Regions from separate parts of the Variovorax atrisoli genome, predicted to be linked through region 2. Evidence: predicted binding sites of a transcription regulator. Region 2 holds the regulator's gene; each other region holds the start of a gene.
The links. Region 2 encodes LexA, which represses DNA repair genes until DNA is damaged. Its sites were predicted from a motif close to ACTGTATNNNNATACAGT; they were not measured.
Positions count from the first base shown of each region.

Region 1: a site for LexA is predicted at 2,761-2,778, ahead of FHY06_RS29105 (PA0069 family radical SAM protein). Genes of this name have one in related genera too.
Region 3: a site for LexA is predicted at 1,920-1,937, ahead of imuA (translesion DNA synthesis-associated protein ImuA). Genes of this name have one in related genera too.

Region 1 is NZ_JACIBG010000010.1:44,109-49,118, forward strand. It holds gene FHY06_RS29085 (SRPBCC family protein) at 1-569, opposite strand, end outside; gene FHY06_RS29090 (SAM-dependent methyltransferase) at 626-1,573, opposite strand; gene FHY06_RS29095 (thiol-disulfide oxidoreductase DCC family protein) at 1,603-2,025, opposite strand; gene FHY06_RS29100 (GbsR/MarR family transcriptional regulator) at 2,086-2,682, opposite strand; gene FHY06_RS29105 (PA0069 family radical SAM protein) at 2,807-3,901, shown strand; gene FHY06_RS29110 (RNA methyltransferase) at 3,989-5,010, shown strand, end outside.
Region 2 is NZ_JACIBG010000001.1:922,483-927,492, forward strand. It holds gene adk (adenylate kinase) at 1-195, shown strand, start outside; gene FHY06_RS04405 (asparaginase) at 259-1,224, opposite strand; gene lexA (transcriptional repressor LexA) at 1,298-1,981, shown strand; gene FHY06_RS04415 (hypothetical protein) at 2,130-2,507, shown strand; gene FHY06_RS04420 (D-2-hydroxyacid dehydrogenase family protein) at 2,620-3,627, shown strand; gene FHY06_RS04425 (MFS transporter) at 3,624-4,781, shown strand; gene FHY06_RS04430 (3-hydroxyacyl-CoA dehydrogenase) at 4,937-5,010, shown strand, end outside.
Region 3 is NZ_JACIBG010000001.1:1,273,600-1,278,609, reverse strand. It holds gene FHY06_RS06060 (LysR substrate-binding domain-containing protein) at 1-337, shown strand, start outside; gene FHY06_RS06055 (2-hydroxychromene-2-carboxylate isomerase) at 326-934, opposite strand; gene FHY06_RS06050 (CmcJ/NvfI family oxidoreductase) at 931-1,767, opposite strand; gene imuA (translesion DNA synthesis-associated protein ImuA) at 1,952-2,758, shown strand; gene FHY06_RS06040 (Y-family DNA polymerase) at 2,727-4,100, shown strand; gene FHY06_RS06035 (error-prone DNA polymerase) at 4,093-5,010, shown strand, end outside.

The sequences.
Region 1 (5,010 bases), on a different contig from region 2:
GCGGCGATGAAGAGTGCGCGCGAGGTGTCCGAGTAGCGGTCGGGGTTGGGCAGTTGGGGCTCGATGGCGCCCAGCACCAGTGGCAGCATCGCGAAGCTGTAGACGGCCTGCTTCGGCCAGTTGGTGACGCGGCACACGATGCCCATCGCCAGGCCGCCCACGCTGCCCATGGTGGCGAAGAGCGGAACGATGACGATGGCGCAGATCAGCCCCTCGATGAACACCAGCAGCGTGCCGCCGACGAAGAGCGAGGTCGCCACCCAAGGCGCCCAGATGTAGTAGCCCCAGCTGCGGCGCTCGATGCGCTCGGCCATGTACACCGTGACCGCGCCGCACACGGCGGGCACGAAGTAAACGAAGGAAGCCAGCATGGCCGAGTAGGGCTTGCCGGGCGCGCTGCTGAAGAACAGGCGCAGCACGAGCGCGACCGCCGCGCCGATGGCCATCGGCCAGAACCAGCCGAAGGGCATGCCGCGAACGGGCCTGGGCCGTGCTTCTTCGTTCGGCGCGGGCTGCGGCTGGTTGGGGGGCAGCTCGGCGAGCCTGCTGTCTTCGGAGTCGTTCTGCATGGAAGGCTCTTCTCCTCTGTCTGTACGTCTGTCTTGTTTGTGTTGCTGTCGAGCCCTCAGTCGGCGCGGCGGGTGGCGGTGACGATGCAGTAGTCGAAGTCGCGCCAGAACATGCCCAGCGCCAGGGCGCAGTAGCTCGCCACGATGTGCTTGCGCCGCCACGGGCTGAGCCTGCCGCGTGCCTTCCAGAGCTCGGCCAGCGTGAAGCGGGTGGCCAGCACCGGGATGTGCAGCGCGCTCGGCGCCACGCGCCAGCGCAGCGACTTCACCTCGACATCCTCGAAGCCATGGGCATGCAGCGCAGCCACGAAGTCTTCGCGCACGGCCAGCGTGGGCACGGCCCAGCTGTCGGCCCACAGGCGGTGCAGCCAGCCAGCGATGCCGCCGGGCTTGCGTCGAAGCAGGAAGCCGTCGACCACCGCGAGGCGCGCGCCGGGCTTCAGCAGGCGCGCAACTTCGCGGACGAAGTCGGCCTTGTCGGTGCCGGCGGCATAGCAGGCGCTTTCGAGCGCCCATGCGCCGTCGGCCTGGGCGGCGGGCAGGCCGGTGCGGGTGTAGTCGGCCTCGATGTGGGCCATGCGGTGTGCCACGCCCGCGGCGGCGTCGAGCTTCGCGGCGATGCGGTTCTGCACGGCCACGTTGGTCACGGTGACGGCATAGAGCGACGCATGGTCGCCGACCAGCGTGCGCGCGGTGGCGCCGGCGCCGCAGCCCATGTCGATCACGCATCGGTGGATGTCGCCGCCCGAGAGTGCGGCGTCGATGCGCAGCGCACGGCCGACCATGCGGTTCATCTCGACCAGCATGCCTTCGCGGCGCAGCGGGTTCAGGCCCGCGCGCCAGAAGCCGAAGTGCATGTTGTAGCTGGGGCTCCAGGCGCTGTAGTCGGTTGCTACCTCGGTGAAGTAGTCCTGGGTGTCTTCGGGGGTGAGAGTGTTCTCGGAGTGGCTGTGCGCGCGAGTCTCGTGCGGCAGGCGGAAGTCGGGCTGGAATACGGTCGGCATGGCGGTTCCCTCGGGTGGTCGTTTCTTCTTCAGATGCGGCAGTTGCCGTCATTGCAGGACGGCGCGACGCGCCCCGCCAGCCTCGCGGCCAGCCAGCGTGGAATGCGGTAGCGGTTGCGCGCCAGCAGCGCATAGGCGCGATCGGCCAGCGGCGCGACCAGCGGCAGGTCGAGCAGCACGCCGCCGCTGGACAGGCCCACCGCCGCGCGGCAGATGCGGATCGCCGGCACGCCGACGTGCACACGGCCTTCGGCGTCGACGACGTGGATGGCGGCCATCAGCGTCTCGCGCGGTGCAGGGCCGCTTGTGAAATCGGCTGGCGAGCAGTCGACCAGATTCAGCCGGCCCGCCGTGTCGCGTGCCTTGAGCGCGCCCATTTCGGCGGAGCAGATCGCGCAGCTCGCATCGAAATAGATCGTCAGAGGGGGGACTGGAACGGCGGTGCGGCTCATGTTGTTCCTTGTTATCGATATTTCTGTCAAAACAGAAATTAACGGGCAAAAAAAGAGACCTCAGATCATGGGAAGGCTGGCATGGTGCGCGTCCGGGTCTTCGCCCTTGCCCGCGCCCTTGCCGCCTTGCGACGAATCGCCGCGCACGAACTTCTGCACGCTCGCGCCGAGCGTCAGCACCTTGTCGAGCGTGCCAGGCGACAGCCGCAGCATTTCGTCGGCCCAGGTGGCGAGCTTTTCCATGAGCTCCAGCGTCGAGCGGATGCGGTCCTGCGCATCGGCGGGCTCTTTCTGGAAGTCGGGGCTGGCCACGAGCTCGCGCAGCACGCGCACCGTGGGGTCGAACTCGCGCTCCTTGCGCTCGCGAACGACGGTGCGGAACAGCTCCCACACGTCGACGCTGGTCTCGAAGTAGTCGCGCCGGTCGCCCAGTGTGTGGGTCACGCGGACCAGGTTCCAGGCCTGCAGCTCCTTCAAGCTGTTGCTGATGTTGGAGCGGGCCACGCCGAGGGTTTCGCACAGCTCTTCGGCGTTCATGGGCTTGCCGTGGGCGAAGAGCAGGGCATGGATCTGCGAGACGGTGCGGTTCACGCCCCACAGCGAGCCCATTTCGCCCCAGTGCAGGACGAACTTGCGTTGGATGTCGGTGAGTTCCATGGCGCCGAGTTTAGGATTCTCGAAATTTCTGTCAAGACAGAAATTAAAAATTCGGCAGCGACGGTGAATCGGTGGAATACTGTATGAATAAACAGTTAATCGAGTTGCCAAGGAATCGCCGACCATGCCAGCCGCCTTCATTCCCATCCACGCCATCAAGGGCCGCGGCGCGGCCACGCACATCGCGCACCGCTTCTCCAAGGACGAGCGCAACGCCTTCGACGACGGCTGGGGCACGCTGGAGGAAGGCGCGGCCGAAGCCGAGGAGCTCCAGCCCATCGCCACCGAGGTGCGCTTCGAGGACGTGAAGTCGGCGCTCAACGAGAACGACTCGCCCGACATCTACTTCGACCGCTCGATCAACCCGTACCGGGGATGCGAGCACGGCTGCATCTACTGCTTCGCGCGTCCGACCCACAGCTACCTCAACCTGTCGCCCGGCCTCGACTTCGAGACCAAGCTGATCGCCAAGCGCAACATCGTCGAGGTGCTGCGCGCCGAACTCGGGCGCCGCAGCTATCGCCCGAACTACATCGCCATCGGCACCGCCACCGACTGCTACCAGCCCATCGAGCGCGAGCTGCGGCTCACGCGCTCGGTGATCGAGCTGCTGAGCGAGGCGCGGCATCCGTTCGCGCTGGTCACCAAGTCGAGCGCCGTCGAGCGCGACCTCGACCTGATCGCGCCCATGGCGGCCGACCATCTGGCGGCCGTGTACGTCACCGTGACCACGCTCGACGGCGACCTCGCCCGCAAGCTGGAGCCCCGCGCGGCCGCACCGCACCGCCGGCTGCGCACCATCCGCGCGCTCACCGAGGCCGGCGTGCCGGTGGGAGTGAGCGTGGCGCCGCAGATTCCCTTCGTCACCGAAGACATGGAGCAGGTACTCGAGGCCGCCTGGGAGGCGGGCGCGCGCAGCGCCTTCTATACGGTGGTGCGGCTGCCCTGGGAGGTGGCGCCGCTCTTCAAGGAGTGGCTGGCGCTGCACTACCCGCAGCGCGCCGACCGCATCATGGCGCGCATCCGCGAGATGCGCGGCGGCAAGGACTACGACGCCGACTTCGCCACCCGCATGAAGGGCTCGGGCCTGTGGGCCGACCTGATCCACCAGCGTTTCCAGAAGGCCGCGAACCGCCTGGGCTACAACCGCGAGCGCATCCCGCTCGATCTTTCCGCGTTCCGGCCGCCGGGGGCTGCGGGGCAGGGCAGCCTGTTCTAGAGGTGCACAATCCGGGGCTTGTCGACCACCCCGCAGCGCACCCGGTACGCCCGGCATGCGCGCAGAGCCTCCAGCCCCAGAGGGCGCATGCGAATCCACGAACTGAAAGAGCGGCTGCGAAAAGCCGGAGCCGGCCCCAGCCACGAACAGCGCATCCTGCGGCTGTGGTCCCACGCCCTGCCCAGGAACAGCGGCAGGCGCCTGCCCGCGAGCTTCTTTCCCGCGCCGCTGATGGAGGCGCTGCCTGCCATCGAGGCCGAGCTGGCGGGGCTGGCGCGCGTGGTCGCGGCGCATCCGGGTGCCGATGGCTCTGAGAGGCTGCTGGTGGCCCTCGCCGACGGCCAGACCGTCGAAAGCGTGCTGCTGCCGCGCGATGGGCTCTGCGTCTCGTCGCAGGTGGGCTGCGCGGTCGGCTGCCAGTTCTGCATGACGGGCCGCGACGGCCTGCTGCGCCAGGTCGGAAGCGCCGAGATCATTGCCCAGGTCGCGCTCGCGCGCATGCGCAGGCCGGTGCGCAAGGTGGTGTTCATGGGCATGGGCGAGCCGGCGCACAACATGGACAACGTGCTCGAAGCCATCGAGCTGCTCGGCACCGTGGGCAACGTCGGCTACAAGAACCTGGTGTTCTCCACGGTGGGCGATCCGCGCGTGTTCGAGCGACTCGCCAAGGAGCGCGTGAGGCCCGCGCTGGCGCTCTCGCTGCACACCACCAAGGCCGAGCTGCGCAGGAAGCTGCTTCCGCGCGCGCCCGGCATGACGCCCGAGGAGCTGGTCGAGGCTGGCGAACGCTATGCGCGTGCCAGCGGGTACCCGATCCAGTACCAGTGGACGCTGCTCGAAGGCGTGAACGACGGGCAGGACGAGATCGACGGCATCGTGCGGCTGCTCTCTGGCAAGTGGGGCGTGCTGAACATGATTCCCTTCAACGCCGTGGATGGCGTGGCGTTCAACCGTCCGTCGTGGGAGCGCTGCAAGCAGATCGCCCGCACGCTGCACGAGCGCGGCATTCTCACGAAGCTGCGGCAGTCGGCGGGGCAGGACATCGACGGCGGGTGCGGGCAGTTGAGGGCGCGTGCCGCCGAGGCGGCCGAGGTCGCGATAACGATCCG
Region 2 (5,010 bases):
CAGCGCGAGGACGACAAGGAAGAAACCGTTCGCAAGCGGCTCGACGTGTACAGCCAGCAGACGCGTCCGCTGGTCGACTACTACTCGGCCTGGGCCAAGGCCGATCCGGCCGCGGCGCCGAAATACCGTGCCATCAAGGGCGTGGGCACGGTCGACGAGATCACCCAGCGTGCCTTGGCCGCGCTGAGCGGCTGATCGAAGCATCGACCGAGCATCCGACCCGCACCGAACCGCCCCTCCAGAGGGGCGGTTCTGCTTTCAGCCCAGCAACTCGAGCACCAGGGCGATTCGGGCCTTCACGGGCGTCAGCTCGCCCGCATCGCGAAGCAGGTCGCCCGTCTTCGGCAGGATGCGCCCGTTCGAGCAGCGCGTCGCGCGGAGCACTGCGATACCCGCATCCTGCGCCTTGAGCGCGACAGCTTCCAGCGCATGGTGCAAGGTGCCGTTGCCGGTGGTCGCCAGCACCAGTCCGCGCAGAGGGTCCGGTCCGCCCGCCTGAAGCAGTGCCTCTACCACGGCCCCGCTGGCGCCGGCGTGGCTCATCACGATCTCCACCCTTGGCCATTGCAGTTCGGCCGCTTCGAAGAGCTTCGCGACCGACATTCCGCCACCCTGCGGCCACGGCCGGACAAGGCGCACTTCGCCCTCCTCCACATAGCCCACGGGCCCCGCATCGCCCGAAGCGAAGGCGTCGAGCCGGTAGGTGTGGACCTTCTGAATGTCGACGCCGGAATGGATCGCACCGGCGCACACCACGGTCACGCCGCCCGCACCCCGGGTCGCGGCGACACCGATGGCGTCGCGCACGTTCTGGGGGCCGTCAGGCGACAGTGCGGTGGCCGGGCGCATCGCGCAGGTCAGCACCACCGGTTTGGAGGAGGCCAGCACCGAGTGCAGGAAGAAGGCCGTCTCCTCGATCGTGTCGGTGCCGTGGGTGATCACCACGCCTGCCACGTCGGGCTGCGCCAGCCAGTGCGCGCAGCGCCTGGCCAGTTGCTGCCAGATGGCGAAGGACATGTCCTTGCTGTCGACCTGCGCAACCTGCTCGGCCTCCAGTGTCACTCCTGCGGGCGCCTCGATGTCACCGAGCAGGTCGGCCACGCTCACCTGCGCGGCCGTGTAGCCGATGTTGTCGTCACTGCTGGCGGCGCGGCCCGCGATGGTGCCGCCGGTGCCCAAAACCACGACCCGACGTGGCAGCCCGGACGAAGAGGAATTGACCATGGCTTGTCAACTTCTAAAAACTGGTTAAAAATACAGGCACTGGATATCCAACCAGTGCCGCAAGGAACCACACATGCAGTTCGCCGTGAAGCTTACAGCCCGCCAGCAGCAGATCCTGGACCTCATCCAGAGTGCCATCGCCCGTACAGGTGCGCCGCCCACGCGCGCCGAAATCGCCAATGAACTCGGGTTCAAGTCCGCCAACGCCGCCGAAGAACACCTGCAGGCACTGGCTCGCAAGGGCGTCATCGAGCTGGTCAGCGGCACCTCGCGCGGCATCCGCCTCAAGGGCGACGCGCTGCGCTCTCTCAACGAAACGCGCCATCGCGAAGGCAACCAGTTCTCGCTCTCGCTGCCCGGAATGGCCCAGCTGGCGCTGCCGCTGATCGGTCGCGTCGCAGCCGGCTCGCCCATCCTGGCCCAGGAGCACGTCGACCAGACCTACTACGTCGAGAACACGCTGTTCCAGCGCCAGCCCGACTACCTGCTCAAGGTGCGCGGCATGTCGATGCGCGACGCCGGCATCATGGACGGCGACCTGCTCGCGGTACAGGCCACCAAGGAAGCACGCAACGGCCAGATCGTGGTCGCGCGCCTCGGCGACGAAGTAACGGTCAAGCGCCTGAAGCGCAACAAGCAGGTCATCGAGCTGCACGCCGAGAACCCCGACTACCCGACCATCATCGTGCAGCCCGGCGAGCCCTTCGAGATCGAGGGCCTCGCGGTCGGCCTCATCCGCAACACCATGCTGATGTAGGCCACGGCGGCCTGCTTTCCAGAGCAACAGCACCCCATCCGGCAGCGACAGGTGGCGGGCGTATGGCGAAGGTTCTTCGCCATCACCCTGTCGCAGCCGACTCAAGAAATCCTGCCTGTGTTCAACCTCATACTTTCTTGGAGTTCACATGGGAATCGCCCTCCTCGCCATCGCCGACATCTGGATGCCGCTGCAATCGCTGGCCAATCGACTGATGCCGGCGCGCCGCCCCTCCCGCCGCGGAGACCATCTCGACACCGCCGAATCTTCGGCTGGGCTGCGCTATGTGGCGGTTCGCCCTGCCTGTACCGCCCGCAGCAGCGGTACCACGCCATCCGAATCGGCCGCTCAGGCACGCCCTCTTCGCGTCGTCCGCGTGGTCGATGGCAAGGGACAGCAACGCGGCAACAACCGCATGGTGATCTCCGGCCGCATGGCCGACGTGTGCGCCGAACTCGACCGGCTGGCCGCCTTGGAAGCCGCCGAGACCATGGCCGCCGCGCCTCGCTCGACGCGACTGCATTGAGCCTGAACCGAGCCCTTTAGCGGGCTCCTGACGCCCTGCGATCGGCTGCGGGGCGGGTATCCAAACGTTTGCCGGCGCGACATTCCAATGCTGCGAGGCACAATGGCGTGCCATGAACATTGTGATCCTCGACGATTACCAGGACGCCGTACGCAAGCTGCGCTGCGCTTCCAAGCTGGACGCATACGCGGCCAAGGTCTATACCAACACGGTGAAGGGCATTGGACAGTTGTCGGTTCGCCTCAAGGACGCCGACGTGATCGTGCTGATCCGCGAGCGCACCCAGATCTCGCGCCAGCTGATCGAAAAGCTCCCGAAGCTCAAGCTCATTTCCCAGACCGGACGCGTGGCCGGGCACATCGACGTCGCGGCCTGCACCGAGCGGGGCGTGGCGGTGGCAGAGGGCTCCGGCTCTCCCCAGGCGCCCGCCGAGCTCACCTGGGCACTCATCATGGCGGCCATGCGCCGGCTGCCGCAGTACATCAGCAACCTCAAACATGGCGCCTGGCAGCAGTCGGGCCTGAAGTCGGCCTCCATGCCGCCCAACTTCGGCATCGGCTCGGTGCTCAAGGGCAAGACGCTGTGCATCTGGGGCTACGGGCGCATCGGCCAACTGGTCGCGCGCTACGGACAGGCTTTCGGCATGCAGGTCGTGATCTGGGGCCGTGAAGCCAGCTGCGCCAAGGCGCGTTCCGACGGTTTCCAGGTGGCCCAGAACCGCCATGAGTTCTTCGCTGCGGCCGACGTGCTGTCGGTCCACCTGCGGCTCAACGAAGAGACCAACGGCCTCATCACGCTCGAAGACCTCTCGCGCATGAAGCCGACCGCCCTGTTCGTGAACACCTCCCGCGCGGAACTGGTCGAGGCCGACGCCCTTCTCGCGGCCCTCAACCGCGGCCGCCCCGGGCTCGCGGCCGTCGACGTGTTCGAGAGCGAGCCGCCGCTGCAGGGCCACGCGCTGCTGCGCCTCGAGAACTGCATCTGCACGCCGCACATCGGCTACGTCGAGCAGGAAAGCTACGAGAGCTATTTCGGCCAGGCCTTCGACAACGTCGTGAGTTTCATCAAGGGCAACCCCACCAACATCGTGAATCCCGGCGCGCTGCAGGTCCGCCGGTGAGCCAGCCGGCGCCACAGAGAGCGCTCTGGGCGCTGCTTGCCGGCAACTTCGTGATCGGCACGGGCGTGATGGTCGTGCCCGGTACGCTCAACGAGATCAGCGCCTCGCTCTCGGTCACGGCCGCCACGGCCGGGCAGTTGATCACTGCCGCCGCCGCGGTCATGTGCGTAGGCGCGCCGCTGCTGGCAGCCGCAGTGGCCGGATGGGACCGGCGCCAGCTTCTCGCCCTCACCCTGCTCTGGTATGCCTTCGGCCACGTGGCCTGCGCGCTGATGCCCAGCTTCGGCGCGCTGCTGCCGGCGCGCATGCTCACGGTGATCGCGCCGGCCATCTTCACGCCCCAGGCCGCCGCCTGCGCCGGCCTGCTGGTGCCGCCGGAGCATCGCGGGCGGGCCGTCACCTTCGTCTTTCTCGGCTGGTCGATGGCCTCGGTGCTGGGACTGCCCATCGGCGCGCTGATCGGCGGGCATCTTGGCTGGCGCATGGCTTTCGGCGCGATTGCGGCGCTCAGTGTCGCGAGCGCGACATCGGTGTGGCTCACCTTGCCGAACGGCATCCGTCCTGCCGCGCTGACGGCTGCTGCATGGTCGCGCGTGCTGCGCAGCCCTGTGCTGATGGGCATCGTCTCGGTCACGGCGCTGCAGGGCGCGGGCCAGTTCGTGCTCTTCAGCTACTTCGGGCCAATCCTCAAGCAGAGCTACGGTGCCGACGCCACCACACTCAGCGTGATGTGGGCGCTGTTCGGCGTGTGCGGGCTGGTGGGCAACATGCTGGTCAGCCGATTCATCGACCGCGTGGGCGCCGGGCGCATGGTGCTCGTCACCACGCTGCTGATCTCGCTGAGCCTGCTGCTGTGGCCCATGGCCTCCACGCTGGCCTTGCTGGCCGCGGTGCTCGTTCCATGGGGGCTGGGCTGCTTCGCGGCCAACTCGGCACAGCAGGCGCGGCTGGTGGGCCTGGCGCCCGCGCTGGCGCCGGGCTCGGTGGCGCTCAACAGCTCCGGCATCTACACCGGCCAGGCCGTCGGTGCGGCGCTGGGCGGATGGCTGCTGGCCCATGACGCCAGCGCCTGGATGAGCTGGGTCGGCCTCGGCCTGCTGATGGTCGCCATCTCGCTGAGCGTTGCGATCGACCGCAGCCGGCGCGCCCCCTGAAAGCGCGCCCCCGCGTAAAACCCGTCACGGCCCCTGCGCGCGGGGCTGCAAAATCGGAGTCCTCGACAGCGGCAGCGGCATCCATCGATGCCGCGTCGCGTCGGCGCCTGCACGGCGGGCCCGGATACCACCCAACCAGTGAAAATCTCCAGCAAATGACAGTGAACTACTCCCGAATCGGCGTCGTCGGCGCCGGCGCCATGGGGCGCGGCATCGCGCAGATCGCAGC
Region 3 (5,010 bases), 350 kb from region 2:
GGCCTTCGACGATCCACAGCACCCCTGGCTGCAGTGGAAGGACTGGCTCGCGTCGGTGGGCTGGGCCGACGCGAAGCCGCAGGCGGTGCTGCACTTCAACCAGTACGACCAGCTGATCCAGGCCGCACTGGCCGGGCAGGGCCTGGCGCTGGGGCGGCTGGAGCTGATCCAGCCGCTGCTCGACGACAGCAGGCTGGTGCGCATCGCGGCGCCCTCGCCGGCGCAGCCTTCGGGCCACGCCTACTGGCTGATCCAGGCCGAGGAGTCGCCGCGCGAGGACGTGCGCCACGTCGCCGAATGGCTGGTGGACGAGGCGCGAAGGTCGTCAGTCGGCTGAGGCCTGCGCCTTGCAGAACGCGATCGCCTCGTCGAGCCGGTCGTTGCCCCAGAACATCTCGTCGTCCACGAAGAAGGTGGGCGCGCCGAAGATGCCTTTCTCGGCCGCCGTCTCGGTCTGCCGCCGCAGCCGCAGCTTGTTGGCGTCCGACAGCGCCTCCTCGATGACGCGGTGCGCCGGCAGGCCAAGGGAGCCCAGCAGCTCGTGCATGGCCTGGGGCGAATCGATGTCGCGGTCCTCGGCGAAGTTCATCGACATGGTGCGGCGGCAGAACTCGCCCATCCACGGCTGCGAGGCACCCACCAGCGCGATGCGAAGCGGCAGCACGGCAGGGCGCGGAAAGTGGCTCGGCCGCTGCCACGGCAGGCCGTACTTGCGGCACTGGCGGGCCATGTCCTTCCAGGTGTAGTCGCCCTTTTCCTTCTGCAGCACGAAGGGCGACGACTCCCAGCCGAAGGAGCGGAAGATCGGCCCCAGCAGGAAGGGCCGCCAGCGGACGGCGATGCCGTGCGCGGCGGCTTCGGCCTCGATGCGCATGGTGCTCAGGTAGCTGTAGTTGCTGCCGAAGTCGAACCAGAACTCGATGGCGGCGCTCATTCGAACACCACCAGGCAGCGGGCCTCGATGCTCTCGCGCAGCGGCGCGTCGGCAGGCGTTTCGGGATGGTCGAAGGCAGCGTGCGGGGTGTAGCGCGAGACGCCGCCGAGCTGCGAGTCGTACTGCTTGAAGACCAGCGCCTCGTGCCGGTCCATCGCGGAGAAGTACGACCAGCGGTGCGTGGGCGAATGCGTCGCCAGGTAGATCTCGCCGGTGCGGCGCGGATAGCGCACCTCGGCGCTGACCAGGTCCTTCGCCATCACGGAGCGCGCGTCGCACACGGCCAGCGGCGTGTCGAGCACCGGCCCCTTGATCGAGCGCCAGACATTGACGATGCAGTAGCGGCGCACGGCCGCGGCCTCTTCGGGATCGGTCAGCACCAATGCGAGCCTGCGGCGGCCGGATTCCTCGGTGTAGTCGTTATGGATGCGCCCGTTGGCGGCGGCCCGGCCGTCGGTCGCGCGGCGGCCGAAGCTTAAAGCGGTGCGGTCGGCCTCGCGCCGGCGCACCAGGTGGTCGAACACGAAGGCGCGTGCGCCGCCGGTGACGGCCAGCGCCAGCTCGGCCACCTCGCGGTGGTAGACGGCGGTGACCTCCGCGTCGTCGAGGAAGTCGCGCACTGCCGTGGGCGCGTCGCGCAGCACGAAACCCTCACGCTCGATGTCGGGCGGCGTGGCGGCGGTGCGCGCGTCGGCGATCGGCATGGGGCGCAGTTCGTAGCTGCCGCTTTCCCAAGGCGTGTCTGGCGGCGGCTGGAAGGTGTAGCTGAAGGGGCGCAGGGCGGAAGGCTGGAGGTAGTTCAGGCCTGCGGTGACGGTGCTCTGGGTGGTCATGCGATGGCTCCTTTGGATGGGTCCATTGGAGCGAGGCGGCGCCTCGGGCTCAAACGACTTTTTGGCGCCTTCGCATGAGCATTGGGAATGTGAAAGTCGGCTGTAAAGAAGAAAAACAGGGAAAGCGGCGTTCCTGTTGTAGGCTGCGAAATACTGTATGAAAATACAGTTAACAGTCATCACCATGGGCCTTCCTTTCCTCGATTCCTTTTCCGCTGCCGCGGGCCGTGGCGTCTGGCATGCCGATGAACTCGGCCTGGCCGACGCTCAGGTCGTCGCCACCGGCCATGCGGCGCTCGACGCCGAGCTGCCGGGCGGCGGCTGGCCGGTCGGTGCGATGACGGAACTGCTGCTGCCCGCGCCGGAGGCCCATGTCTGGCGGCTGCTGCTGCCGGCGCTGGCACAGGCGGTGGCCACCCGGGGCGGGCCGGTGGTGCTGATCGGCGCGCCCTACGAGCCCTGCGGCGCCTCGCTCGCGGCGCAGGGGCTGCCGGTGGAGGCGCTGATGTGGGTGCGCAGCGAGGCCCCGGCCGCGCGGCTGTGGGCCTGCGAACAGGCGCTGCGCTGCGCCGACGTGTCCGCCGTCGTGGCCTGGCTGCCGCAGGCGCGCGTGGGCGAGCTGCGTCGGCTGCAGCTGGCGGCCGCGCAGCACGAGGTACTGCTCTTCGTGTGCCGGCCCGAGTCGGTGGCGCTGTCGGCATCGCCCGCGCGGCTGCGCATCCAGGCCGACCGCAGCGAAGCCGACGTGTCGCAGATCGAACTGCACATCCTCAAGCGCCGAGGCCCGCCGCTGGCCGCGCCGGTGATGCTGCCGGCGCGCAACGAGCGCATGACCGCGCTGTTGGCCGCCGCCCGGCTGCGGCGCAAGCTGCGCCTGCAGCAGCAGGGTGTGGCCCCTGCGGGCGAGCCGGCAGCCTCGGCCACGGTGGTGCGCATCGACGCGTGGAAAGGAGGCCCGGATGCACTGGATCGCCTTGCGGTGGTTGCCTGAAGCCGGTACGACCGACACGCCCGAAGCCCTGGCGGCGATGCCTACGCCCGAGTCCCTGGGCTGGTGGGCCCTGAAGTACACGCCCCACGTCGCCTGGCTCGACGAAGCCCTGATGCTCGAAGTCTCCGCCTGCGAGCGCCTCTGGGGCGGGCGCATGACGCTGATGCGCCTGCTGCTGGCCGACAACCCCGTGCCCGACGCGCGCATGCTGGGCGCACAGGGCCCCACCAGCCTGATCGCGCTGGCGCGGCTGCGCCTGTTCGCCCGGGACGAGAAACGGCCGAAGGAGATACCCGCCGGCCTGCCGCTGGACACCTTGACCGCCGCCCATGAGCACCTCGACCTGCTCGCGCGCCTGGGTTGCCGCAGCTGGGGCGATGTGGCTGCGCTGCCGCGCGGCGGCCTCACGCGGCGCTTCGGCACCGGTCTTCGCGAGGCGCTCGACATCGCCTGGGGCCTGCGCCCCGAAAGCCATTCGTGGCTCACGCTGCCCGACGTGTTCGAGCAGAAGCTGGAGCTGCCGGCGCTGGCCGAGACCGCGCCCGAGCTCATGTGGTCGGCCAATCGGCTGCTGACCTCGCTGCAGTTCTGGCTGCGTGCCCGCCAGCGCGGCGCGCGTGCGCTGGAGTTGCAATGGACGCTCGACCTGCGGCGCCTCAACGGCGTGAACCTGCCTCCACACGAGCAGCTCACCGTGCGCACGGCAGAACCCACGCAGGACATGGCGCACCTGCGCCGGCTGCTGTCCGAAAAGCTGGCCCTCGCCACGCTGGCCGCGCCTGCGAGCTGGATCAGGCTGCGCACGCTCGAGACCGATCCTTGGGCCGGCGCCAGCACCAGCTTCCTGCCGGAGGACAACCGCAAGGGCGACAGGCTGCACGAGATGGTCGAGCGGCTCAGCGTGCGGCTCGGGCCGCAGCAGGTGGTGGTGCCGTCGGCGCGGGCCGACCACCGGCCCGAGCGCAAGCAGGCATGGCGGCCTGCATTGCAGAAGGAGAAGGAAAAGGAGAAGCCGGCCGGCGACAAGAGCCGGAAGGAGGCTGCCGCGGCAGCTTCGCAGCCCGATGCCGTCTACCCGCCATGGCTGCTGTCCGAGCCGCTGCTGCTCGAGATGGACGGCGAGCGCCCGTGCTATCGCGGCCCGCTGAGCCGGCTGATCGGCCCGCAGCGTGTCGAAACCGGCTGGTGGGGCGACAAGGAAGAGGGCGGCCAGCCCGCGATGCGCGACTACTACGTCGCGGAAAGCCCCGAGGCGGGGCTGGTGTGGATCTTCCGCGAGCGGCCCGCCGCGCGCTTTTCTTCCGGCGAGGTCCGCTGGTACCTGCAGGGCTTCTATGCCTGAGCTGAGCGACAAGCAGGAGAGCAGGCGGCAGCCCGCCAAGGTGCATGCGCTGCCGGTGCCGTTGCGCAAGGCGCCTTCGCTCGAGTTGCCCGACTACGCGGAGTTGCACTGCCTGACCAACTTCAGCTTTCAGCGTGGCGCTTCGACGCCCGAGGACATCGTGGACCGGGCCTACCAGCTCGGCTACAAGGCGCTGGCCATCACCGACGAGTGCTCAGTGGCCGGCATCGTGCGGGCGCATGTCTGCCTGCGCGGCATGGAGCACAAGCTCGACGAATACGAGCGCGAGAACCCCGACGAGCCGAAGATCCCGCGCAACCCGACCTTCCGCCTGCTGTTCGGCAGCGAGTTCCGCTTCGAGCGCTTCAGGCTCGTGGTGATCGCGGACGACACCGAGGGCTGGGGCAACCTCTGCGAGTTCATCACCGCCGCGCGCAACACCGAGCTGCCCAAGGGCGAGTACCGCGTGAGCTGGGAAGAAAGCGACGTGGCCTCGCTGCAGCATTGCCAGGTTCTTTTCGTGCCCGACCGCAACCCCGGCGGCGCGATGGACACCGCCACGCTGCACGAAGACCTGCTGGCCGCCAAGGCGCTGTACGGCGGGAACCTCTGGCTGGCGGTTGAACTGTTCAACGAACTCGACGACGACCTCTGGCTCGTCTCGCTGATGCAGGCGGGCGAGGACGCGGGCGTGCCGCTGGTGGCTGCCGGCGACGTGCACATGCATGCGCGCTCGTGCAAGCCGCTGCACGACATACTGACGGCGGTTCGCGAAGGCAGGACGGTGGCCGAGTGCGGCTTTGCCCTGCAGTCGAACGCCGAGCGGCACCTGCGCCCGCGCATGCGGCTGGCCGAGCTCTATCTGTCGCGGATGCTGGAGAACACGCTGGTGGTGATGGAGCGGTGCAGG